DNA from 2 places in the Faecalibacterium sp. 9 genome. Region 2 is predicted to be linked to the other one. Evidence: predicted binding sites of a transcription regulator. Region 2 holds the regulator's gene; the other holds the start of a gene.
What was found. Region 2 encodes HrcA, which represses chaperone genes, less so after heat shock. Its sites were predicted from a motif close to TGTTAGCACTCNNNNNNNNNGAGTGCTAACA; they were not measured.

Region 1: a site for HrcA is predicted at 3,139-3,169, ahead of ACKXF9_RS14495 (Hsp20/alpha crystallin family protein). Genes of this name have one in related genera too.

What each region holds. Positions count from the first base shown of each region.
Region 1 covers NZ_JBLWGB010000003.1:421,945-430,237, forward strand. The annotation lists gene ACKXF9_RS14470 (C-GCAxxG-C-C family protein) at 1-129, shown strand, start outside; gene ACKXF9_RS14475 (GNAT family N-acetyltransferase) at 166-1,104, shown strand; gene ACKXF9_RS14480 (hypothetical protein) at 1,177-1,323, shown strand; gene ACKXF9_RS14485 (MmcQ/YjbR family DNA-binding protein) at 1,386-1,787, shown strand; gene ACKXF9_RS14490 (alcohol dehydrogenase) at 1,839-2,873, shown strand; gene ACKXF9_RS14495 (Hsp20/alpha crystallin family protein) at 3,304-3,774, shown strand; gene fabZ (3-hydroxyacyl-ACP dehydratase FabZ) at 3,946-4,422, opposite strand; gene fabF (beta-ketoacyl-ACP synthase II) at 4,426-5,664, opposite strand; gene fabG (3-oxoacyl-[acyl-carrier-protein] reductase) at 5,680-6,429, opposite strand; partial or broken gene fabD (ACP S-malonyltransferase) at 6,436-7,359, opposite strand; gene ACKXF9_RS14520 (NAD(P)H-dependent flavin oxidoreductase) at 7,356-8,293, opposite strand, start outside.
Region 2 covers NZ_JBLWGB010000001.1:765,407-773,699, forward strand. The annotation lists gene ACKXF9_RS03565 (GHKL domain-containing protein) at 1-614, shown strand, start outside; gene ACKXF9_RS03570 (NAD(P)/FAD-dependent oxidoreductase) at 1,029-2,285, opposite strand; gene ACKXF9_RS03575 (stage V sporulation T C-terminal domain-containing protein) at 2,487-3,029, shown strand; gene hrcA (heat-inducible transcriptional repressor HrcA) at 3,532-4,605, shown strand; gene ACKXF9_RS03585 (nucleotide exchange factor GrpE) at 4,602-5,231, shown strand; gene dnaK (molecular chaperone DnaK) at 5,333-7,162, shown strand; gene dnaJ (molecular chaperone DnaJ) at 7,321-8,293, shown strand, end outside.

The DNA of each region.
Region 1 (8,293 bases), on a different contig from region 2:
TTTCAGGATAAGTGCGGTGCCACCCTCTGCAAGGATCTGAAGGGTATGGAGACCGGCGCACCGCTGTGCCCCTGCCCGGAGTGCGTCCGCAACGCCGTGCTGGCATTGGGCGAGGTGCTGGGAGAGTAAGACGAAGAAAGTCTTGTTTGAAGGAGATATTTTGCGATGGAATACAAACGCTTTGGCAGTAAGATCCTTGTCCGCATCGACAAGGACGAGGAGATCCTTGAAAAAGTAAAGGAGCTTGCTCTGAAGGAAAAGATCCGCCTTGCCGCCGTTCAGGCGCTGGGGGCCACCAACAGCTTTACGGTGGGCGTATACAATGTGGCCGAAAAGAAATACTACGCCAACACCTTCAGCGGCAGCTTTGAGATCGTTTCGCTGACCGGAACCATCAACACCATGAACGGTGAATTTTACACCCATCTGCACATGAGCGCAGGAAATGACAAGGGTGAGGTGTTCGGCGGGCATCTGAACCGGGCGGTGGTCAGCGCCACCTGCGAAATGGTGGTCGATGTTCTGGACGGAACGGTAGACCGTGCATATGATCCGGTCACCGGGCTGAACCTGTTCAAATTCCCGTCTGTCAAAGAAAATGACTGCGCTGAAAGTGTTTTGAAGGAAAGTAAAATGAAGATCCGTAAGGCAGAGGAAAAAGATATTCCCCGACTTCTTGCGCTGCTGGGGCAGGTATTGCAGATCCATGCAGAGATCCGCCCGGATATTTTTATCTCCGGCACCACCAAATACACTGTCGGCCAGTTGGCAGAGCTTTTGAAGCAGGAGGATAAACCCATCTATGTTGCGGTGGACGAGGACGATGTGTGCATGGGCTACGCCTTCTGTCAGCTCAAAGAGCAGCCCTTTTCCACCAACATGGTGCCCTTCAAGTCCTTGTTTATTGATGACCTTTGCGTTGACCGGCAGGCACGGGGACAGCACATCGGAGAAAGTCTGTTTGAATATGTGAAGCAGCAGGCAAAAGAGCTGGGCTGCTATGAGGTGACCCTGAACGTCTGGGCGGGAAACACCCCGGCAGAGCACTTCTACGAAAAGATGGGCATGAAAACAAAGGAACGGCAGATGGAATATATCCTGTGAATGCGGACGCAGGAAGATGACCCGTTGGTAGAATTGTCGGAAAGAAATTGATGATAGAGATGAGGACAGAAAATGCCTATCAGACTGATCTGCAGCGACATTGACGGTACGCTGCTGCAATACGGCAGGAAAGAGCTGGAAGGATCTGCGCACCGAACCACACGGAAAACGGTTGCCCTGAGCGTTCCGGGCGCCTGTTTCAAGGGCATTGCGCTTTGACTACAGCATCAGCCCCAAGGTCTGGTCGCCGGAAAAAACGCCCTGGGAGGAGGAAAATATCAATGGATCGCAAAAAACTGGAACAGCTGATTTTTGACACCTGCAGTGTGGAGCCGGACTATCCCTGGATGGACACCCCGGAATCGGCGGTGTTCCGCCACCCGGGCAATCGCAAATGGTTCGCGCTGGTCACCACGGTGTCCCGCAGCAAGCTGGGGCTGCCCGGGCAGCAGCCGGTGGACATCGTAAACCTGAAATGTGCCCCCCTCCTCATTGGTTCCCTGCGGATGGAGCCGGGCTTTTACCCGGCCTACCATATGAACAAGGACAACTGGATCACGGCAGCGTTGGACGGCAGTGCACCGGATGACACGATCCGGATGTTGCTGGAAATGAGCTATGCGGCAACCGCGCCGAAGCTGCGGAAAAAGCCCCGGCCTTCTGCGGCTTGCCCCCTGCCATGACTGCGTGGGATGCGCAGTCCGGAAAAAATAAAGTACACGGAGGAAAAAAGCATGCTGACCTACACCTATGTTTCAAAGGGCAAGTTTGTCCTGATGGAAAAACCAAAGCCGGTGCTGCAGCACGAGCGAGATGCCATTGTGAAGGTGACACTTGCCAGCATCTGCTCCAGCGACCTGCACATCAAGCACGGCAGCGTGCCCCGGGCCGTGCCCGGCATCACGGTAGGCCATGAGATGGTGGGCATCGTGGAAGAAGTGGGCAGTGCAGTGACCAACGTGAAGCCCGGCGACCGGGTGACGGTGAACGTGGAGACCTTCTGCGGAGAGTGCTTTTTCTGCAAAAAAGGCTTCGTGAACAACTGCACCGATCAAAACGGCGGCTGGGCGCTGGGCTGCCGCATCGACGGCGGGCAGGCAGAGTATGTCCGGGTGCCTTTTGCGGATCAGGGACTGAACAAGATCCCGGACGGCGTTACCGACCGGCAGGCGCTGCTGGTGGGCGATGTCCTTGCCACCGGCTATTGGGCAGCGCGCATCTCTGAGATCACCCCCGAGGATACTGTGCTGATCCTCGGCGCAGGGCCGACCGGCATCTGCACCCTGCTGTGCGTTATGCTGCACAGCCCCAAGCGCATCATCGTGTGTGAAAAGGACGCAAGCCGCCTGCAGTTCATCCGTCGGCACTACCCGCAGGTGCTCACCGTGCAGCCGGAGGACTGCACCGCCTTTGTGCGGGCCAACAGCGACCACGGCGGGGCAGATGTGGTGCTGGAAGTGGCAGGGGCGGACTCCACCTTCCGGCTGGCGTGGGAGTGCGCAAGACCCAACGCCATTGTGACCGTGGTGGCACTGTACGATAAGGCGCAGACCCTGCCGCTGCCGGAGATGTATGGCAAAAATCTCACCTTCAAGACAGGCGGCGTGGACGGCTGCGACTGTGAAGAAACGCTGCGTCTCATTGCAGAAGGCAGGATCGATACCGAACCGCTCATCACCCATACCTATCCTCTGCGCCGGATCGAAGAGGGCTACGACCTCTTTGAACACAAGCGGGACGGCGTGATCAAGGTGGCAGTGGAATGCTGACAGCTGCCGTTAAGGCGAAGCACCAGCGCTCTGCACGATGCCTGCAGACGGGACCGTGAGACGATGGCTCCCAAAAACGTGGCAGCACGCGGAACCATTACCGTGGCCCATAGCATGTGAACCGATAAAGCGCCCCCGGAGAGCTTTTGAACTGTACTCTCCGGGGGCGTTGTTTTATTGCAGATCATATTTTGCATGAGGTTATTGTGGTGACGGGGGAAGGTGAACACAAGATATTGTTGCAAAAGTGTTATCTTTCCGTGAATTTTAGCACTCTACTATTGACAGTGCTAAAACTGTGTGCTATAACAAAGGCGTGCTCAGGAGAAAGGGGCATGAGGGAACCGCAAGGCTCCCGGGAAGACTCCGCTCCTGATGCACGATCTTGATTTTATACCCGACCCGAACGCCGGGATTGGAGGGTTGTTTTATGTTTATGCCTGCTGTTTTTCATGAGAACCTGTTCGATGATTTCTTTGATCCGTTCTGGAACGATGCTGCACTGGAGCGTGCAATGAACCGTGAGGCTCATGACACCTTTGGCAAGCGTGGCGCGAACATGATGAAGACCGATGTGAAGCAGACCGCTGATGGCAATTATGATGTTGCAGTGGATCTGCCCGGCTGCAAGAAGGAAGACGTTCAGATGGAGCTGAACGACGGCTACCTGACCATTCAGGCTGTCCGCAGCCACAGCAACGATGAGAAGGACGAGAAAGGCCGCTATCTGCGCCGTGAGACCTTCTCCGGCACCTGCGCCCGCAGCTTCTACGTGGGCGATGCAGTGAAGAAGGAAGACATCCACGCAAAGTTCGAGGATGGCATCCTGCACATCCAGCTGCCCGCTCCTCAGCAGCAGAAGGCTCTGCCGGAAAACCCCAACCTGATCGCAATTGAGTAAAACGCCGCGCGTGTGCACCAAGGCACAACGCGTATTTGCTGATCTTCTCAGCGCTTTCGGAATATAACAAAACCTCCCCGTGCGGCTTTATCCTGCACGGGGAGGTTTTTTGTTGATCGTCTGTTTTTACCGGCCGGTCTGCTGAGACATGCGGACAGGGAACGTCCGGGTTCAGCGGTTGTCGGCTGCTTCGGTCAGAACAAAGGTCAGCTCGGCGGTGGCGGCGCACTTGCCGTCCACCCACGCCGAAGCCTTGCCCACGCCCACCGGGCCGTGCTGCTCTACCAGTTCACAGTGCAGGGTGAGCACATCACCGGGGGTGACCTGTTTGCGGAAGCGGGCATTCTTGATGCCGCCGAAGAGGGCGAGTTTGCCCTTGTTCTCCGGCAGGCTCAGCGCTGCTACTGCGCCGGTCTGGGCCAGTGCTTCCAGAATGAGCACTCCCGGCATCACTGGCTGACCGGGAAAATGTCCGCAGAAAAATTCCTCATTGCGGCTCACGCACTTGCGGCCGATGGCCCACTGGCCCGGCTCGTAGTCCAGAATGCGGTCCACAAGGGCAAAGGGATAGCGGTGCGGCAGAAGCGCCGCGATCTCCTCGCTGTTCAGGGCGTTTGCGTCTGCACGCACGGTGCGGGGTTCTGCCATGGGTCAGCCCTCCCATCTGCGCAGGGCGATGCAGGCGTTGTGCCCGCCAAAGCCCAGACTGTTGCTCAGTGCGTAGGTCATGGCCTGCGCACGGCCAGTGTTCGGCACATAGTCCAGATCACATTCGGGATCGGGCTGCTCATAGTGGATGGTGGGCGGCGCAAACTGGTCATGCAGGGCCAGCGCCGTAAATACGGCTTCAATGCCGCCCGCACCGCCCAGCAGATGACCGGTCATGCTCTTGGTGCTCACCACGGTCAGCTGCTTTGCGTGTTCGCCGAACACCGCATGGATGGCGGCGGTCTCGCAGGCATCGTTCATGTGGGTGCCGGTGCCGTGGGCGTTGATGTGGTCCACCTGCTCCGGTGCGATGCCTGCATCCGCCAGCGTCAGCGCCATGCAGTCGATGGCACCTGCGCCACCGGGGGCGGGGGCGGTGAAGTGGTAGGCGTCGCAGTTGGCACCGTAGCCCACCACCTCAGCGTAAATGTGCGCACCGCGGGCACGGGCATGCTCCAGCTCTTCCAGCACCAGCACACCGCTGCCTTCGCCCATCACGAAGCCGCCGCGCCGCGCGTCAAAGGGCAGGCTGGCTGCATCCGGATCGGTCGCAGTGGAAAGCGCTTTCATGCTGGTAAAGCCGCCGATGCCCAGAGGGCTGATGCAGCTCTCTGCACCGCCGCAGACCATGGCGGTCTCATAGCCGTCACGGATGCGGTGGAAGGCATCGCCTACGGCATTGGTGCCGCCGGCGCAGGCCGTCACCGGGCAGGTGCACATGCCCTTCAGGCCAAAGCGGATGGCCACCTGTGCCGCCGCCATGTTGGCAATGGACATGGGCACGAAATAGGGGCTTACCTTTTCCATGCCCTTTTCTTCACCGCGGGTGTGCTGCTCCTCAATGGTGGGCAGACCGCCAATGCCGCTGGAAAGGATGACACCGATCTGTTTGGCTTCCGCTTCGGTGTCCAGACCGCTGTCTGCAACCGCTTCAGCGGCAGCAGCAAGGGCCAGAACGGTAAAGCGGGCCATCTTGCGGGCTTCCTTTTTGTCCACGATGGTTTCCGGGTCAAAGCCCTTCACCTCGCCTGCCAGCTTGCATTTGAAATCGGTGGTATCGAACTGGGTAATGGGGCCGATGCCGCATTTGCCCGCTTTGGCAGCGGCCCAGCTGTCGGCGGTGTTGTTGCCCAGCGGGTTCACGGTGCCAAGGCCGGTGATCACGACTCTGCGTTTTTCCATGAGAGTTTTCTCCTTTTACATTGCCATGCCGCCGTCTGCACAGAGCACCTGCCCGGTGAGATAGCTGCTTTGTTCTGCGGCAAAAAATGCCACTGCATTTGCCACATCCTCCGGCTTTCCTGCGCGGCCTGCGGGGATGCCCTTTGCCATTTCGGCACGGACGGCTTCCGGCAGGGCGGCGGTCATGTCGGTCTCGATAAAGCCCGGCGCGACCGCGTTCACGGTCACATTGCGGCTTGCCAGCTCGCGGGCAAGGCTTTTGGTCAGTCCGATCAGGCCCGCCTTGCTGGCGGCGTAATTGGTCTGGCCGGCGTTGCCCCGCAGGGCCACCACACTGGAAAGGTTCACGATGCGGCCCCAGCGCTGGCGCACCATGCGGCGGGCGGCCTCCTTGCAGCAGAGGAACGCGCCCTTGAGGTTTGCGTTCAGCACTGCATCAAAGTCCTCTTCGCTCATGCGCAGGATCAGATTATCGCGGGTAATGCCCGCGTTGTTCACAAGGATATCCACCCGGCCAAAGGCGTTCACCGCCTGTTCAAAGAGTGCTTTGCAGCCCTCGGCAGTGGAAACATCGGCCTGCACAGCCACGGCATTTGCGTTTTCGGCCTTGCACAGAGCCACTGTCTCGGCAGCTGCAGCTTCGCCGTGGCAGTAGTTCACCACCACATTGCAGCCCTGCTTTGCAAGCTGGATGCACACAGCCCGGCCAATGCCCCGGCTTCCGCCGGTGACAACGGCGGTGCGGATGATCGTTTCTTCGCTCATAGCCTCTTCCTTCCATGCTGTCAGTGCGGCGTTCAGCTGCTCCGGGGTCTCCACCGAAGCGCAGACCACGCCGGGCAGGGTCTTTTTCACAAAGCCAGCCAGAGCACTGCCCGGGCCGACTTCCAGAATATGGTCTACACCCAGCTCACCAAGGCGGCGGAGTGTATCTTCCATGTAAACGCTGCTCTGCACCTGCTTCACCAGCAGCGCCGGGATGCTGTCGGCGTCAGCCTTTTCACGGCCAAGGCAGTTGAACAGCACCGGCACCTGCATCTCGCCAAAGGACTCAGAGGCAAAACGCTTTGCCAGTGCATCCCCGGCGGGGGCCATGAGACGGGTGTGGAACGGGCCGCTCACCTTGAGCGGGATGCAGCGGCGGGCACCGGCTTCTTTGGCCAGTGCGGCGGCTTTGTCCACAGCGGCTTTCTCGCCGCCGATGACCAGCTGGCCCGGGCAGTTGTAGTTGCAGATCTGCACACAGCCCAGCTGTGCAGCCTGCTCACAGCAGGCTGCAAGTGCCTGCCGGTCAAGGTTCAGCACGGCGGTCATGCCGCAGTCGATGCCTTTTGCGGCTTCGGCCATGGCTTTGCCGCGGTAAGCGGCCAGCTCGATGGCCTGTTTTGCGGTGAACACTCCGGCAGCTTCCAGCGCGGAGTATTCGCCCAGCGAAAGCCCGGCCACATAAGCGGGCTTTACGCCCTGCTGTGCCAGCACTGCGGTCACGCCGCAGGCAAAGGCCACCATGCAGGGCTGGGTGTATTCGGTCTGATTCAGAAGGCCGTCCGGGTCCTCAAAGCAGACGCGGTGCAGGTCGAAGTCCAGCTCGGCACTGTCAAATGCCGCCCGGAACGCGGGAGAGCCTTCGTAAAATTCTTTGCCCATGCCGGGGTGCTGTGCCCCCTGACCGGCATATAAAACGGCAAGCTTCATTGATTTTGCCTCCATTCGGTCACAAGTTCGTCCATCAGCTCCTGTACCGTGCGCATCCGGTCCAGCCTGCCCACGTTGGCTCCGCAGAAGAACAGGCCCTCCTCCACATTGCCCTTTACGGCTTCGATGAGCGCGTGGGTGATGCAGTAGGGCACCTTGGCGGGGTCGCAGGTCTTCAGGCAGCGGGCACAGTGCCGGGGAGGGAAGCGGGTCCCCTCTGCCAGCGCCTGCACCAGCGGGGTGTTCAGTGCACGGCCCGGCATTCCCACCGGGCTGTGGATGATCCGCACATCCTCGGGCCGGGCGTTCAGCAGAACGTCCTTGTAGCCCTGGGATGCGTCGCACTCGTAGGTGGTGATAAAGCGGGTGGCAAGCTGTACGCCTGCAGCGCCCATTGCGGTAAAGTGGGCCATGTCGGCACCGGTGTACACGCCGCCTGCCACAAACACGGGGATGCTGTGGCCAAACTGTGCTTCAAAGGGCTTTACCTCGGCCAGCACCTCGGGCAGGATGTCGTCGAGGGTCTGGCATTTGCCTGCCAGCAGGTCATCTTCGGCAAAGCCGAGGTGTCCGCCTGCCTTGCAGCCTTCGATCACCACAAAATCAGCGGTGCGGCCAAACTCTTTGGCCCAGCGGCGCAGGATGAGCTTTGCGGCCCGTCCGCTGGAAACGATGGGCGCAATGGCAACATCCGTTGTGTCCACGATGCCGGGCAGCTCCAACGGCAGGCCTGCGCCGGACACCACCGCGTCCACGCCCGCTTCCACAGCGGTGCGGATCGCGGCCGCATAATCCTGCGTTGCCACCATGGCGTTGATGGCTACCATACCGGCACCCTTTGCGATCTCCTTCGCCTTCCGGATCTCGGCGGTCAGGGCACGGTGATTGGCGCTTGCCGGGTCGCGGGCAAAGTCCGGCTCCCGGTAGCCTGCAT
Region 2 (8,293 bases):
ACCTTGCAAAAACTGCCGCCCGGATCCCGGATCTGGATATGAATTTCTGCGAAAACCGTGCAGCGGACAGTGTTGTCGGCCATTATTGCGCCCTTGCAAAGCGTGAGGGTGTTCCCTTTTGTGCCAAACTCGACTTGCCACAGGTGCTTCCTGTGGACGAGATCGATCTGTGTCTGGTGCTGTCTAATCTTCTGGAAAACGCATTCGAAGCCAGCCTGCGCACCGCACCCGCCCGGCGCAAGATCGAGGTCACCGCGTATGTCCATGCCGAGCGGCTTCTTTTGGTCGAAGTGGAAAACGCATTTGACGGTGAAGTCAACGAAAAAAGCGGGCTCTTCCGCTCGTCCAAGCGAAAGGAAAACGGGATCGGCATCCAGTCTGTCCAGCATATTGCAGAAAAGACCGGCGGTGCAAGCACATTTACCCATCAGAATGGCGTTTTCTCTGCCAAGGTCATGCTTTGTGGAGAAAAGCAGCCGCCAGAGACCGCGGACAGCACCACGGAGTTGTACGGAAAATGTGAAAAGCAATGCGGAAAGCGCAGAAACTTGCCATATAAAAAGTGGAAACTTCATTCCCCAAATGGCAACCTCCATGCTAAAAGTGGCAAGTGACATATACAAAATGCCATTATACAGAATGCCCACTCCCCTGAGAACTCCTCAGACGAGTGGGCATTCTTCTTTCCGTGTATCAAATTTACCTCTGTGGTCACTCAAATCGCCACCAAGTCATGGATCAAAAATCATCATTTTTCATTTGTCCCAGAGTAAGTGCACGGTTTCTGCACTGTTTTTGCACACCGGCGGGAAAGCCGTGTTTTTCCTTGCATTGTCTGCATTCTGTGCATCGTGGCGGAACTTGTCGGGGCGAGGTCCCTCCATCTTGCTGGCGCAAGACCGTTCTGTTACTTAAAAGCCCCACTGGGGCTTTCATTGCTGCGCTGCGCTCGCAAACGCGAATTTTCCATACTTTTTTCAGGCGAACAGCAGGCGGGTGAACTCCGGGTGCTCCGCATTTCTGCACGGCTATTTTTTCCGCTGCCGCTGAACACGGCGGGCGGCGTCCCGCCCGGCTGCGATCCCGCTGCCGAAGGCCCAGTGCAGATTGAAGCCGCCGCAGCTGCCGGCGCAGTCCAGCGTTTCGCCCACAAAATACAGGCCCGGGCAGCCCTGAAACTGAAAATGCGCATCCACTTCCCGCAGCGAAAGCCCGCCGCCGGTCACCTGCGCCTGCTTCCAGCCGCAGGGGGTCAGGCCCTCAAAGCGCCAGTGCTTGGCGGTGTGGGCCAGTTTCTGCCACTGTCCGGCAGTGAGAACGGCGGGAGCGTTGCCGTCCCTCAGCCCGGCGGCAGACCACACAGCGCAGCCCAGTTTCCGGTTCAGCAGACCCAGCCAGAACCCGGCAGGGCTGTCCCCTGCCGTCTGGGCGGCATGGGAACGGAACAGGGCGGTCAGCTCTGCTTCGTCCAGTGCCGGAAAAAGATCCAGCTCCACCGCAGGAGCCTTTGGGCTGCGGCCCGGTGCCAGCAGGCCGGACAGCTGCATGATGCAGATGCCGGAAAGGCCATAGTCGGTGAACTGCACCTCGCCGGTCTCTGCGGCCAGCACACGGCTTCCGTCCAACAGGGAGGCCGCGGCTTTGGCGCGGATGCCGGCCAGAGTCTTGTTGGGCTTTGCGCACTGCAGAGCAGTCAGACAGGGATACAGCGGCTCCGTTCTGCCGCCGCACTGGGCGGCGAACCGGGTGCCGAAGCCGTCGGTGCCGAACTGCGGCCCGGCGGCACCGCCCATGGCGCAGATGACGGCATCCGCGCGCAGGGTCTCGGTGCTGCCCTCTGCCGCCTCGAACTGCACAGCGTAGCCGCTGCGGCTCTGGCTCAGGGTGCGCACGGTGCAGCCGGTGCGCAGCTGCACATGGTGCTGCGCAAGGTGGTGCTCCAGCAGGGCCAGCACGTCCGCTGCCTGATTGGAATAGGGATAGATGCGCCCCGCTTCGTCGGTGCGGGTATAGAGCCCCAGCGCACGGAACCAGCCCAGCGGGTCGGCTGCATTCACAGCGTCCAGCAGCGGGAGCAGCGCCGCCGGGTCGGCTGTGAAATACCGCTCCGGCACGATGCCGGTGTTGTCCAGATTGCAGCGGCCGTTGCCGGTGGCCAGCAGCTTTTTGCCCGGCCTTGGGTTGCGTTCCAGCACGACCACCTGCGCGCGGGGTGCACTTTGTGCGGCGGCCAGCCCGGCGGCCAGCCCGGCGGCACCGCCGCCAAGAATGAGGATGTTCGGCATCCTGACACCTGCCTTTCTCAGCAGAATTTCAGAAGCTGTCCTCATAAGCAGGGTGCTGTGCTTATGAAAACGGCTTTTTGTATCATTGTAGCAGAACCCTGCCGGAAACGCAACGAAGGGGCAGCTTTCCGTAGGTATAAATTGCCCGGGCTGACAGATACTAGAGGTGCAGGCATTTTCAAGGAAACGGAGGAGCCAACAATGAAAGCAACAGGTATCGTGCGCCGCATCGACGAGCTGGGACGGGTGGTGATCCCCAAAGAGATCCGCCGCACCCAGCGCATCCGCCGCGGCGACCCGCTGGAGATCTTCACGACAGGCGACGGCGAGGTGATCTTTAAAAAGTATTCCCCCATTGGCGAAATGAACGCAGTGGCGGCCCAGTACACCGAGGTGCTGAGCAAAAGCTTTGCGCTTACCACCTTTGTGGCAGACCGGGACCGCATCCTCACGGTGAGCGGGAGCGGCCGGCGGGAGCTGGCCGACCGCAGCATCAGCCAGCCGCTGGAAAAGCTGATGGATGGCCGCAGGCTGTACCAGTGCGAGGGCGTTGCGGAAAAATGCATCCTGCCCTGCGAGGGCTCGCCCCGGGTGGTGCTGTGCGCCGCACCCATCATTGCGTCGGGCGATGTGATCGGCGTGGTGGGTCTGCTGACCGAAGACCGCACCGCTGTGCCGGATGCCGCCCAGCTCAAGGCGGTGAATGTGGCGGCAGCGTTTCTGGCCAGACAGATGGAGGAGTAAGGCGGGACGATTTTGAATGCGCGCCGCGCTGCTTTGGACGAGTTGTGGCACCCAGCGGCTGCTACGGCCCTTGAGCGGGCCTTGCATCCTGCTGGCCACGGCCCCAACAGCTCCTCCCTGCTTCGGCCGCAGGCCGCAGTCGTCGCCGTTGCATATTCAGCGGAAAAATTATTTATAATAGAGTAATGCCGGGCGGTCTGCGGACCGCCCGGCATTGCGTTTTCACGGGTGGGGGTCGTGGCGGCAAACGGCATTTGCAGCGCTGCTTTCTGCGAAAGCGCGGCGCAGCGGGAAGCGGGCTTGCCCCCTCAGACGCTTTGGCAAAACCGGAAAGCCTGACGTACTGCCAAGGTCACACCCCTTTTTATGACAGAATTATGAATCTTTGATAACATTTTTCCAAGGGGCTTGACAGCACCGGAAAATTGGCTATAATGGTCTTAGCACTCAGGAACAAGGAGTGCTAAACAAACAAAGCGAACGCAAAAAGGAGGCAGGCGCTATGACGATGGATGCACGCAAGCAGCGAGTCTTGCAGGCGATCGTGGCGCTGTATGGTCTCGAAGGCGAGCCCGTTGGCAGCAGCGTGCTGGCAAACTACTTTGACATGGCAGTTTCCAGCGCAACGCTCCGCAACGAAATGGCGGCGCTGACAAAGCTGGGCCTGCTGGAGCAGCCCCACACCAGCGCGGGCCGTGTGCCCAGTGCCAAGGGCTACCGCTACTACCTTGATAATCTGCTGACCGACGATCAGCCGCTGGACCGCGTGAGCCGCGCCCGTGTGGATGCGGTGTTCGCAAGCCTCGACCACGAGCCGGAAAAGCTGGCGCAGGGCGCAGCCCGGGCGCTGGCCTCCATCAGCGGCTGCACCGCCGCCATCAGCACCCCGTGTGCAGAGGATCTGTGCATTGCCCATTACGAAGTCGTTCAGGTGGGCCGCAGCGCAGCCGCTGTGCTGGCTGTAACAACTGCCGGTTACGTCCGCACCCGTGTGGCGCGGGTACGCACCGGCCTCTCCCGCGAGAATGCGGCGGCTCTTGCCGCATTGCTGAACCGAAACCTCACCTTTGTGGCGCCGGTGGATCTTTCGCCCCGGCTGCTGGCAGAGCTGTGCAGCCAGATCGACCCGGAGCTGGTGCCTGTCATCAGCGCGGCGGCGGCCATCCTGCAGGACTCCGTCAAGCCCCACGTATTTCTGGGCGGTGAGCAGTATCTGCTGGACTGGCCTCAGCTGGACGGCAAGGTGGGCGACATCCTTACCCTGCTGAACGACGAAGAACAGGCAGCGGCCCTGATCGCTCCCCCGACAGACCGCAGCGAGAGCGTGCTGCTGGGCGAGGATCTGGAACCGCAGATCCCGGGCCTGTGCATCGTGAGTGACCGGTATCTGGTGGGCGGAGGCCTGTGGGGCTCCATTGCATTGATCGGCCCCACCCGGATGCCCTTCCAGAAACTGATGCCGCTGCTGCATTACTTTGCAGACCAGCTGGGCGAGGGCATGAGCGGCAAACGAAAAGACACCCCACAGGCTGCCGTACCCCGGCGGACTGTGATCTATAAGGAGGATCTGGAATGAGCGAAGAAGCAAAAAAGACGGCTCCGGCTCAGGAAGCTGAGCAGCCCGAAACGGCTCCCGAGGAAAAGGCCCAGCAGGCAGCACCCGAACAGGAACCTGCTGCCGAAGCTGCCGACCCGAAGGATGACAAGAAGAAGGATGGCGGCTGGTTCAACAAGAAGGCCCGTGAGCTGGAAGCCGTAAAGGCAAAGCTGGACGCGGCCGAAGCCAACGCTGCACAGGCCAAAGACCAGCTGCTGCGCATGGCTGCCGAGTACGAGAACTACCGCAAGCGCTCCACCCGCGAAGCCGACCAGAAGTTCAACGATGGCATTTCCTTTGCGGTGAACCAGATCATCCCCATTCTGGATACGCTGGAGATGGCGGCCAACGCCCCCACCACCGACGAGAACTACAAAAAAGGCGTGACCATGACGCTGGACAAAGCCGCCAAGGCGCTGGACGTCCTCCATGTAGAGGAGATCGAAGCGCTGGGCAAGCCCTTTGACCCCAACTTCATGAACGCGGTGCAGCAGATCCCCGCCCCGGACGGACAGGAGAGCGGTACCGTCATCACGGTCTACCAGAAGGGTTACAAGCTGGGCGATAAGATCGTCCGCCATGCGACCGTTGTGGTGGCCGAGTAACAATGCAGAAACCCGCAGGGGTTTTGAATATAATATCCGCTTACAAACATTTGAGCATCACATAAACAATACGATTTGTTCTTTCGAGAGGAGTTTTCATTATGAGTAAGATCATTGGTATCGACCTTGGTACTACCAACAGCTGCGTGGCTGTCATGGAGGGCGGCGAGCCCGTTGTTATCGCAAACTCTGAGGGTGCACGCACCACCCCGTCTGTGGTCGGCTTTACCAAGACCGGCGATCGTCTGGTGGGTCAGGTCGCAAAGCGTCAGGCCATCACCAACCCCGAGAACACCGTTGCTTCCATCAAGCGCTTCATGGGCACCGATCACAAGGTGACCCTGAACGGCAAGGAGTACACTCCCCAGCAGGTCAGCGCTATGATCCTGCAGAAGCTGAAGGCTGACGCCGAGGCTTATCTGGGTGAGTCCGTTACCGAGGCCGTCATTACCGTGCCTGCCTACTTCAACGACAGCCAGCGTCAGGCCACCAAGGACGCAGGCACCATTGCAGGCCTGAACGTCAAGCGTATCATCAACGAGCCCACTGCCGCTTCTCTGGCATACGGCATCGATAAGGAAGAGGACCAGAAGATCATGGTCTACGACCTGGGCGGCGGCACCTTCGATGTGTCCATCATCGAGATGGGCGACGGCGTTACCGAGGTTCTGGCCACCAATGGTGATACCCATCTGGGCGGCGATGACTTTGATGAGCGCGTTATCAACTGGATGGCAGACGCCTTCCAGACCGAGAACGGCATCGACCTGCGCAAGGACAAGATGGCTGCTCAGCGTCTGAAGGAAGCTGCTGAGAAGGCAAAGATCGAGCTGTCCAGCGCAATGAGCAGCCAGATCAACCTGCCCTTCATCACTGCCGACGCTACCGGCCCGAAGCACTTGGATATGACCCTGACCCGCGCAAAGTTCAATGAGCTGACCGCTGATCTGGTGGACCGCACCATGGGCCCCGTCCGCAAGGCTCTGCAGGATGCAGGCCTGCGTCCCTCTGACCTGAAGAAGGTCCTGATGGTCGGTGGTTCCACCCGTATCCCCGCTGTCTACGATGCAGTCAAGAAGGAACTGAACTGCGAGCCCTTCAAGGGCATCAACCCCGATGAGTGCGTGGCTGTGGGTGCTGCCATTCAGGGCGGCGTGCTGCAGGGCGACGTCAAGGGCCTGCTGCTGCTGGATGTCACCCCGCTGAGCCTGGGCATTGAGACTCTGGGCGGCGTGTGCACCAAGATCATCGACCGCAACACCACCATCCCCACCCACAAGAGTCAGGTGTTCTCCACCGCTGCCGACAACCAGCCCTCTGTTGAGGTCAACGTGCTGCAGGGCGAGCGTGAGTTCGCACGCGACAACAAGAGTCTGGGTGTCTTCCATCTGGACGGCATTGCTCCGGCTCCCCGTGGTGTGCCTCAGATCGAAGTTACCTTCGATATCGATGCAAACGGCATCGTGAAGGTCAGCGCAAAGGATCTGGGTACCGGCAAGGAGCAGAACATCACCATCACCGCTTCCACCAACATGTCCAAGGAGGACATCGACAAGGCTGTGAAGGAAGCTGAGCAGTTTGCTGCCGACGATAAGAAGAAGCGTGAAGAGGTCGATATCCGCAACGGTGCCGACCAGATGGTGTTCCAGACCGAGAAGATGCTGAAAGAGAACGGCGACAAGCTGCCCGCCGACGTCAAGACCGAGGCTGAGAGCAAGCTGGCCGACCTGAAGACCGCTGTTCAGTCCGGCAACGTGGACGACATCAAGGCAAAGCAGGAAGCCCTGAGCCAGGTGTTCGAGAAGATGTATCAGGCAGCCGCTGCCGCACAGCAGGCCGCCGGTGCACAGCCCGGCCCCGATGCAGGCGCAAACAACCAGCAGAAGCCTAATGATGACGGCGTTGTGGATGCCGACTTCAAGGAAGTCTGATAAAAAACACAGCAGTGTGTGCCCGGCCAAACCGGCGGACACATGCGTAGAATAGCAAAAGCCGCTCCGGTTTTGCCGGAGCGGCTCTTGCTGGTTATAGAGCGAGGAACCAACCGGGGCGTTTCCCGGATCAAACGTTCCCGGAGAGGTGAGTGGATATGGCACAGGAAAAGCGTGATTACTACGAAGTGCTGGGGGTATCCAAGACTGCGACCGATGCCGAGATCAAAAAGGCATACCGCAAGCTTGCAATGAAATACCACCCGGACTATAACCCCGGCGATAAGAACGCCGAGGAAAAGTTCAAGGAAGTAAACGAAGCAAACGAGGTGCTTTCGGACCCGAAGAAGCGCCAGCTGTACGACCAGTACGGCTTTGCAGGTGTTGACCCTGCCTATGCAGCACAGAACGGCGGCGGCCCCGGTGCGGGCGGCTTTGGCGGTTTTGGTGGCGACGGCGTGGATCTGGGCGACATCTTCGGCGATATCTTTGGCGGCGGTTTCGGCGGCTTTGGCGGCTCGTCCCGTCAGGCAAACCCCAACGCACCGCGCAAGGGTCAGGATATCCGGGTACGCATCACCCTGAGCTTTGACGAGGCGGTGCATGGCTGCAAGAAGAACATTACCATCACCCGCCAGCAGGAGTGCACCGAGTGCCACGGCAGCGGCTGTGCTGCCGGTTCCAGCCCCGAGACCTGCCCGGACTGCGGCGGCCGCGGCTTCGTCATCCGCCAGCAGCGCACCCCCTTTGGCGTGATGCAGACCCAGCAGCCCTGCTCCCGCTGCGGCGGCAAGGGCAAGCTGGTCAAGAACCCCTGCAAGGTCTGCCACGGCGCGGGCAAGGTGGCTACCAGAAAGACGCTGGAGGTGTCCATCCCCATGGGCATCGACGACGATCAGAGCTTTGCACTGCGCGGCATGGGCGATGCCGGTGCCAACGGCGGCCCTGCCGGTGATGTGATCGTCATGGTCACGGTGCGCCCCAGCGAGGTATTCCAGCGCGATGGCTACGATGTGTGGGTCACCGTGCCCATCACCTTCAGTCAGGCCGTGCTGGGTGACGTCGTGCAGGTGCCTTCCATTGACGGCAAGGTGGAGTACACCGTGCCCGAGGGCACCCAGAGCGGCACCA